DNA from 3 places in the Flavobacterium sp. W22_SRS_FP1 genome. Region 1 is predicted to be linked to each of the others. Evidence: riboswitches for the same ligand, from Rfam matches in the RefSeq annotation. Region 1 holds a riboswitch; each other region holds the start of a gene.
What was found. A riboswitch is a leader RNA that binds a small molecule or an ion and turns the genes downstream of it on or off. The one in region 1 is predicted to bind S-adenosylmethionine.
Positions count from the first base shown of each region.

Region 2: another riboswitch for S-adenosylmethionine. It lies ahead of ACEN2H_RS07545 (Na+/H+ antiporter NhaC family protein); the one in region 1 lies ahead of ACEN2H_RS05670 (homocysteine S-methyltransferase family protein).
Region 3: another riboswitch for S-adenosylmethionine. It lies ahead of ACEN2H_RS07400 (hypothetical protein); the one in region 1 lies ahead of ACEN2H_RS05670 (homocysteine S-methyltransferase family protein).

Region 1 is NZ_JBGQOE010000006.1:116,635-119,888, forward strand. Features, by position in the region: gene ACEN2H_RS05660 (precorrin-2 dehydrogenase/sirohydrochlorin ferrochelatase family protein) at 1-138, shown strand, start outside; gene ACEN2H_RS05665 (NAD(P)/FAD-dependent oxidoreductase) at 394-1,446, shown strand; SAM riboswitch class I at 1,540-1,659, shown strand; gene ACEN2H_RS05670 (homocysteine S-methyltransferase family protein) at 1,931-2,932, shown strand; gene metH (methionine synthase) at 3,015-3,254, shown strand, end outside.
Region 2 is NZ_JBGQOE010000010.1:14,024-17,277, forward strand. Features, by position in the region: gene ACEN2H_RS07530 (nuclear transport factor 2 family protein) at 1-68, shown strand, start outside; gene sucD (succinate--CoA ligase subunit alpha) at 154-1,026, shown strand; gene ACEN2H_RS07540 (hypothetical protein) at 1,116-1,538, shown strand; SAM-I-IV-variant riboswitch at 1,656-1,752, shown strand; gene ACEN2H_RS07545 (Na+/H+ antiporter NhaC family protein) at 1,813-3,135, shown strand.
Region 3 is NZ_JBGQOE010000009.1:115,353-118,606, reverse strand. Features, by position in the region: gene ACEN2H_RS07415 (aminotransferase class IV) at 1-639, opposite strand, end outside; gene ACEN2H_RS07410 (START-like domain-containing protein) at 694-1,086, opposite strand; tRNA gene ACEN2H_RS07405 (tRNA-Met) at 1,242-1,315, shown strand; SAM-I-IV-variant riboswitch at 1,661-1,758, shown strand; gene ACEN2H_RS07400 (hypothetical protein) at 1,984-3,246, shown strand.

The DNA of each region.
Region 1 (3,254 bases):
GAGTTTTTTGAAGAAGTCATTCCGGAGGATATTAATGAAATGGTAGGGAATCTTAATGAATATCGAAAAACATTGAAAGGTGATTTTGAAGAGAAAGTCCGAAAAATGAATGAGATTACCGAGACCTTGAAGAAGTGAGCAGTGTTCAGTTAGCAGTATGTTGAAGAAGTTATCAGTATTCAGTATTCAGAGAACAGAATAAAGAGTCAAGAGAACAGAATAAGGAGAAAAGAAAAATATACGGATCAAACAACACTCGGTCTCCCTCTACTTCGGAGCGGGCGTCGGGAGGAAAAAACTACTAACCGACTTATGATAATTATCATTGAAAAAATGAAAATCATTCGGTAATTTTGCCAAATATAATTAAGCTTAATAATAAAGAATAAATAAATGATTGAAACAGATATACTTATAATAGGAGCCGGTCCAACTGGTTTATTTGCAGTTTTTGAAGCAGGATTATTAAAATTAAAATGTCATATATTAGATGCCTTACCTCAAGCAGGTGGGCAGTTATCAGAATTATATCCTAAAAAACCAATCTACGATATTCCAGGATTTCCGGAAGTACTAGCAGGAGATTTAGTAAATAATTTAATGGAGCAAATCAAGCAATTTGAACCGGGGTTTACCTTGGGAGAACGTGCTGAAACAATTGAAAAACAAGAGGACGGTAGTTTTATTGTAACTTCAAACGAAGGAACGCAATTTCATTCTAAAGTAGTTGCAATCGCTGGAGGTTTAGGAAGTTTTGAACCTAGAAAGCCACTTATTGATGGAATTAATTTCTATGAAAATAAAGGGATTAAGTACTTTATCAAAGATCCAGAAGAGTTCAGAGGTAAAAGAGTGGTGATTGCTGGAGGAGGAGATTCAGCACTGGACTGGAGTATTTTCCTTTCTGATGTTGCTTCTGAGGTGACTTTGATTCACCGCAGAAACGAATTCCGTGGAGCCTTAGATTCTGTTGAAAAAGTTCAAGAATTAAAAGACTCAGGAAAAATCCGTATGATTACTCCAGCTGAGGTTGTAGGGTTAAATGGAGCCGAACATATTGAATCGGTCGTTCTTGATGAAAATGGAGCAAATAGAACTATTGATACAGATTACTTTATTCCTCTTTTTGGTCTTACGCCAAAGTTAGGGCCTATTGGAAACTGGGGATTAGAGATTGAGAAAAATGCCATCAAAGTAGATAATGCACTGGATTACCAAACTAATATACCGGGGATTTTTGCCATTGGTGATGTAAATACCTACCCAGGTAAATTAAAATTAATTCTTTGTGGTTTTCACGAAGCGACATTAATGTGTCAGGCAGCTTACCAAATCATCAATCCTGGAAAACGCTATGTGTTGAAATATACCACAGTTGCAGGTGTAGACGGATTTGATGGAACTCGTAAAGAAGCACCAAAAGCTGTAGTAAAAGCTATAATTTAACAAGTTGCATAAAAAGTAATGAAAAAATGTAGCGTTAATACTTGCAAGTATTAACGCTATGTAGTTACTTTGCAGTGTTCATAAATTTATTGATAGTTATCACGAAAGGCGGAGGGAATGACCCGATGAAACCTTAGCAACCCTTTATCTATAAAGAAGGTGCTACATTCTACTTACTGCTGAACTTTTTTCAGGATTTAAGATAGATAACACAAAAAATACTTTTCTAGTATTTCCCAAGACCCTTTCCTGACAATTTTATCGAAATTTTAAGTTGCTGAATTCATTTCTGTATTAGAAGCGAATGATTTGCGCATTTTTGCCATTATCCTTCCTGCTGTACGCTATATCTTTTTATACTGAACTAAATTCAGTAAAAAAAGGATGCCGCTACCATCAGGGCTAAGCAGTAACAATTGTGAACATTTGAAAGAATTAATCTAAGCTTGGCGCTATAGTGTCTTTGCGAGAATAAAACAGAAAAATGGTATCAATTAAAGAAGCAATTAAAAAAAACATACTTGTGCTCGATGGAGCAATGGGAACCATGTTGCAACGCTACAATTTCTCCGAAGAGGATTTTCGCGGAGAACGTTTCAAAGACTTTCCACATTCCTTAAAAGGGAACAACGATTTATTATCACTCACGCAACCACAAGCGATTCGTGCGGTTCACGCCGCCTATTTTGAAGCAGGAGCTGATATCGTTGAAACCAACACTTTTTCAGGAACAACAATCGGAATGGCCGATTACCACCTAGAAGATATAGTTTACGAATTAAACTACGAGTCGGCAAAAATAGCCCGTGAAGTAGCTGATAAATTCACAGCCCAAAATCCAGATAAACCCCGTTTTGTTGCGGGTTCAGTAGGACCTACAAACAGAACAGCGAGTATGTCTCCAGATGTAAATGATCCAGGATACAGAGCAGTAACTTTTGATGATTTGCGGATTGCGTATAAGCAACAAGTTGAAGCCTTAATTGACGGAGGAAGTGATTTATTGCTAGTAGAAACTATTTTTGACACCTTAAATGCTAAAGCGGCACTTTTTGCGATCGAAGAAGTAAAAGACGAACGCAATATAGATATTCCAATCATGGTTTCTGGAACAATTACGGATGCTTCAGGAAGAACACTTTCAGGACAAACAGTAGAAGCCTTTTTGGTTTCCGTTTCACACATTCCATTATTGAGTGTAGGCTTTAATTGTGCACTTGGGGCCGATTTATTAAAACCGTATTTGCAGACTTTGTCACAAAACACGTCATTTAATGTTTCAGCTCATCCTAATGCAGGGTTGCCAAACGCTTTTGGAGAATACGATGAAACACCAGAACAAATGCAAGCATTCATTAAAGAATATTTGGACGATAATTTGGTGAATATCATAGGTGGTTGTTGTGGTACAACCCCAGAACATATCAAGTTGATTGCTGATATAGCAAAAGATTATAAACCAAGAGTATCAACAGCAACAATGTAACATAAAGACGCAATTTATTGCGTTTGAATTATAGCTTTCAATTCATTGTAACTATTGAGTTTGAGGCATAAATAAATAAATAATGGCACAAGCAGAAACTAGAAAAAACCTTGTATTATCAGGACTAGAGCCTTTAATCATTACGCCAGATAGCGTATTTGTAAATATTGGGGAACGTACCAATGTTACAGGTTCTAGAAAATTTCTTCGATTAATTAAGGAAGAAAAATATGAAGAAGCACTCAGCATTGCCAAAGAGCAAGTAGAGGGTGGCGCACAAATTATCGATATTAATATGGATGAAGGAATGCTTGATGGCGAA
Region 2 (3,254 bases), on a different contig from region 1:
TTATATCAATTTGGCAAATAAAAGACAATAAATTACACAGAGGTTATCAAATGAGTCAAATATCATAATATATTTTGATAGGAAAGGTGTCAGATAATTTTCAAAACCTTACTTTTGCAGCACAATTTTTAAAAATCACATAAAATATATATCATGAGTGTTTTAGTTAATAAAGATTCCAAAATTATTGTTCAAGGTTTTACAGGAAGCGAAGGAACTTTCCATGCTTCTCAAATGATCGAGTACGGTACTAATGTTGTTGGTGGTGTAACTCCGGGAAAAGGGGGTACTACTCATCTAGATCGTCCAGTTTTCAATACGGTAAAAGACGCAGTTGAACAAGCTGGTGCTGATACAACTATTATTTTTGTACCACCTGCTTTTGCAGCTGATGCAATAATGGAAGCTGCAGACGCTGGAATAAAAGTGATTATAGCAATTACGGAAGGAATCCCCGTAGCTGATATGATTAAAGCAAATGCTTACGTAAAAGAAAGAAGCGCAAGGTTAATTGGGCCAAACTGTCCAGGTGTTATTACTCCAGGAGAGGCTAAAGTTGGTATCATGCCGGGTTTTGTTTTCAAAAAAGGAACTGTAGGTATCGTATCTAAATCTGGAACTTTGACTTACGAAGCAGCTGATCAAGTGGTAAAACAAGGATTAGGAATCACTACAGCTATCGGTATTGGTGGAGATCCTATCATTGGAACAACTACGAAAGAAGCAGTGGAATTGTTGATGAATGACCCGGAAACTGAATGTATCGTAATGATAGGTGAAATAGGTGGTCAATTAGAAGCTGATGCTGCGCATTGGATTAAAGCAGATGGTAACCGCAAACCAGTTGTAGGTTTCATTGCAGGAGTTACCGCTCCAGCAGGAAGAACAATGGGTCATGCAGGTGCTATCGTAGGCGGATCTGACGATACGGCAGAAGCTAAAAAACAAATCATGAGAGAATGTGGAATACACGTTGTGGATTCTCCAGCTGAAATTGGTAAGAAAGTAAAAGAGGTTATTGGATAATTGAAAAATTATTAATGATTTCAATTCATTATAAAAATGCCTCACTGTGTTCTGTGAGGCATTTTATTTAAAATTAATACAAAAGAAAGATGCACAAAGAATTGAAAAAGTTTAAAGTAAGCGATAGTTTTACTTTTACAGCAGCTGATAGTTTAGAACAAGTTTGCAATGCTTCTGAAGGAAGTGGCGTATTTTTGGTTTATTCAGTTGGAGATGAAAAAGAGTTGATCATGGTAGGTTCTACTGGAACTGTTCAAAATGACGGCTCTTTGAAAATCAAAAATGGTGGTTTGAAAGAAAAAATTGTTGAAGGGCATCAATTTGCAAAAACAGGAAGAAAATATTCTTGGCCAGCACAAATGGCTAAAGAAGATATCAGTACTTTAGAAGTAGTGTGGTATGAAACATTCAACGATAAGTCGAAAGGGATTCCAACATTTGTAGAAGGACAAGTTTTACAAAACTTTTTAGATGAAAACGGAAGGCTACCAAAATGGAATGTCGCTTTTTAAAACAAAATAGTATTCTCGTTTGAATAAACGATTCTAATATTGCGCTGCATTTTGTGGCGCTTTTTTTTTTTTTTTGATAAAAGAGAAATGATTTCATAAAGAATTAAGTACTTTTGCCACCGTTATCACGAATCCTTTAATAGGATAGCAACCTGCAAAGACAAGCAAGGTGCTAAAACGATAAGCCAAACTCTTTGGAAAAAATGTTGTTTTACATTCCCATTCTTTTTAGCTGTAGTTTTTCGTTATCATTATTTCATTTTAAAACTACTTTATGACCCATTCATTGAAAGAAAAAGGAAGTGCCTACGCTTTAATTCCCTTATTGATTTTCATTTTTACGTTTTTAGGAGCTGGTATTTGGCTAGATGACTTTTATTCTTTACCCGCCCCAGTTGCAGTATTAATTGGCATTATTGCTGCTTTTCTTATGTTCAGGAGCTCAGCCGATGAAAAATCTGCTACTTTGATAGCTGGTTGCGGAGAGAGTAAAATTATGACCATGTGTTTAATTTATCTTTTGGCTGGAGCGTTTGCTGTTGTCAGTAAAGCAACGGGAGGTGTAGATGCTGTTGTAAACCTTGGCATCAATACTATTGACGTCGCGTATTTTCCTTTAGGCATCTTTTTAATTGCAGCATTTCTATCGACAGCTACAGGAACTTCTGTGGGTGCTATTGTTGCTATAGGGCCTATAGCTGTTAATCTAGCTAATTCTAGCGGAGCATCACTGCCTCTGATTGCAGGCGCTTTGCTGGGAGGCTCAATGCTAGGGGATAATCTTTCGATGATTTCGGACACTACAATTGCCGCGACTCAATCTCTAGGTTGTGAATTGAAGGATAAATTCAAGATAAATTTGTTTATCGCTTTTCCTGCAGCAGTTATTACTATTTTGCTGTTTTTCTATTTGGGATTAAACTCAGATATAATAGCTGTGCCGATTCCTAAGAGCAGTTTTGAATGGATTACCATTATTCCATATGTTTTAGTCATTGTCCTTGCATTGGTTGGTGTAAATGTTTTTTCGACATTGATTATTGGAACACTATTGGCTGGAGTGATTGGCTATTTTGGAAATCATTTCACTCTATTGGTATTTGCCCAAAAAATATATGAAGGATTTACGAGTATGACCGAAATATTTTTATTATCGATGCTAACTGGCGGTTTAGCCGCGATGGTGGATAAAGCTGGAGGAATTGATTACATATTACATCAGATCAAGAAACGCATTAAAAGCAAAAAATCGGCGCAGGCCGGAATAGGTGCATTGGTTGGTTTTACCAATGTGGCTATTGCCAATAATACGGTTTCGATTGTTATAACAGGTGGAATTGCGAAGGAAATCAGTGATGAATATGCATTGAGTCCTAAAAAAACGGCTGCAATACTTGATATCTTTTCCTGCGTTATTCAAGGAATTTTACCTTATGGAGCACAAGTATTGTTGATTCTAAGTTTTGCTGATGGTAAACTTGATTTTATGGACTTACTGACCAACGCTTGGTATCATCTGTTTTTATTGGTTTTTACCTTAGTTGCGATTTATAGTTCTTTCTGGGATAAATTAGTGAAGCGTTTTCTTGATATTTAAAAATCATAAAATTTAGATGCTAAATGAAATTGAAATTTTTTTTAAAAAAGGAATTATTCTATATTTGAACACTATAAGATAGCCCTGATAGCAGTGGAAATCCTTTTATGTACGCGACA
Region 3 (3,254 bases), on a different contig from region 1:
CAAAACTTGTTTTCGCATAACACCATTTAGACATCCCTCTGAAACTGGTGGTGTAATTAGTCTATTTCCCATTAGCATGAAAATATTCCCTTGGATTGCTTCAACAATATTCTTACTGTCGTTTAATAACAAACAATTGTCCAACCCGTTTTCATTTGCAAAAATACTAGCTGTGATATTCAACATTCTATTTGTAGATTTTATTGAAGACAGCAATTGCTTGGTAACATAAAAATCTTTAAACAAATCCACTTCATATTCCTTTTCTGAGAATGAATATAATGCATCATCGATACCCACAACATGGATCAAAAAAGAAACAGTATTAGTTTGCGGCAGATAATAACCTCCATCATTTCTAAAAACGGTAATTCTTGCACGCGATGAATTTGAAAAGTCATTATCACTCACCAAAGAAAGTAATTGCTCTTCAACGTATTCCATAGTAAAATTCATTGGAATTTCCATCCTGACAACACGCATGGATGACATTAATCTAAAATAATGATCTTCTAAAAATAAGATTTTAGAATTTACAATTTTAACCGTTTCAAAAACAGCATCGCCGTATAAAAAAGCACGATTCTGCGTCAATAAATTAGTATCCTTAGCGACTATATTCCCATTAAAATTAATCATAAAAAAGCCCTGAATTTTGTTCAGAGCAAAGGTATGTTATAAAATACAATTATACTATACAGATCCAATGAGATGTTTAAGGTCCGAAATTTGATTTTCCCACAATAATGAAGATTCATCAACTTCATCTTTATCAGCAAAGTCAATGACCATTAAAGAAACATCCTTTGTTAGCTCATCTACTAAAATATGGAGCTCAAAAAAATACTCAGTATCTTTACCATTACCGTCTATCCATTTGAACTTTACTTTTTCACCTGATTTTTTAGAAGCAAGTCTAGCTTTTTCCTCTGAATCGTTCCAAATAAAAGTAAAAAATTCACCACGAGAATTTACATTGTCAGCAAACCACTCCGACAAACCTGAGGGGGTCGAAATGTACTGATATAATAGCTGGGGAGACGAGTTGATGGGAAACTCTATTTCGTAACGTACTTTTTGATCCATGAATTACATTTTATTTTTTTACCGAATATATATAATATAATGGCTAAAAAAAAACCTTTTATAAAATATTTTTTTTATTTCAAATTAGCTTGCACACTGTAATATAATTTTTATCTTTGCAGCCGCGTTGAAGAATGCTAATTCTTACAACATTTGGCGAGGTAGCTCAGTCGGTTAGAGCGCAGGATTCATAACCCTGAGGTCACGGGTTCAAATCCCGTCCTCGCTACGAAAACAAACCCTTAAACAGCAATTGTTTAGGGGTTTTTTATGCTGTTTTCTTTGTGAATAAGCAACTTATGGTTTTTATAAAAGGACGAATCAGTTTAAAAGTGACTGATTAATAATACCCAAATATAAGAAAATAATATCTATTTTCATAGCTATTGTATGTATACTTATAGCACTTTTCTGCCACTTTCTAGCCACTTTTTTAACCATTTCTTTGTTATTTGTAAGTTGTAAATTTAATTTAGATAAGATGGTGCTTCAATTCATCAAGCTGTTAGAATTCATTACGTATTCATTTTTAGCGGTTTAAACTTGTATAATTCAGTATTTTTTTGTAATTTTGCAGAAATATCAAGAGTTAGGTTTATCCTATGCCAACCTGCGTAAGCGTATGTAAGGTGGAAAAAAGATGTGAGTGTTAAACTAAAAGAAAAACGTGAATTATGACAAAAAAAGTCTGTTTTCCCTGTGCAGTATTATTAAACTGCAGAATTCCTTTCTACCTTATTTTTATTTATCATAGACTAAAAGTCTACTGATTTTATATTTCTTTCAATTTAGCTTTTAGCTATTATTTCCCAATTACTATTTAATTAATTAACACATAAGATTTAGCGGTGTTCTTCACATCGTGGGCATCGCTTTGTCTTATTTAAATAAAAAAAAATGAATAAAATTGATAATATATTAAAGTCTAATGATTTAAAAAACAACCAAAACAAAAGCTTTTGGATAAATCATTTTAAAAATTGCAGTTCTCCCTCAGTTTTGGGTGAAATAACTATTGAAGAAGTCCTCCATAAAATTAAACACGGTGACGAGAACCTACTGTTGATTAAAAATGCTAGAGATTACGGCAAAGGACATGAACAATATGATGAAATAAAAAAATTACACTTACCAACTTTTAGATTTAACTTCCTCATAAAAGGTACGGCAAAAAACGTAAATGTTATTGGTGCAACTGGATTAATTTATATAGATGTGGATGATAACATAGAAATCCCCCACAGTGATTATATTTATGCTATGTGGCGATCTCTCTCCAATACTGGATACGGTATTCTAGTTAAGGTGGACAACTTAACTCTGGACAACTTCAAAGATGTTTATGCCTCACTAGGAATGATACTAGGTGTTAAAGTTGATGATGGTGCACGTAAAGCAATACAGCAAAATGTATTGAGCTACGACCCCTCCCTATATTGTAATACTGATTCAAGGGTCTATGAGTACAAGCATTCAAAAAAAGCTTCACCTAGTAGTATAAAGAAAAAAGAAGAATGTATAGTGGTAAATGAAGCCTCAGTTCATCAAAGTAGAATTAAAGAACGGATTGATAATTCATACAAATATTTTATTGGAGATAATTCCGAGAAAGAATATTTATATTTTGAAGAAAAAATTATGATTTGTGCTCCATTTATGCCTTGGAATGGAGTTAATAAGGGCAACCGAAACAATTTATTATTTAGACTGTTGTCTCAATTTGCATTATTGAATCCAGAATTAGGAAAGGATTACTTAATAGCAAAGAGTAACTATTTTAACAAAAAAATGTATCCTAATCTAACAAGTAGAGAAATACACTTAATAATTTCAAGTGTTTTAGAAAAACGCAAAGAAGGAACCTTGGAAATGTTCTATAATAAAGAAAGGTTAATTCTATTTAATCCAAACATACAGTTAACAAAATCAGAAAAATGTCAAATTACTGGGGCTTTGGTTGGTGGAAAAAGAAGTAAAAAAACACAACAAGCAATATATGAAATCCTTGAAAATTGGGATTTTGAAGAACTAGGTCAAATAACACAAATATCTGTTATAAGAATTTTAAAATTTTCAAGGTCGAAGGTTCAAAGGCATTGGTTTCATTTTAAAGAATATGTCGAAGACCTAAACAACGAAAACAAACCGAAATCGGCTTAATTTATATC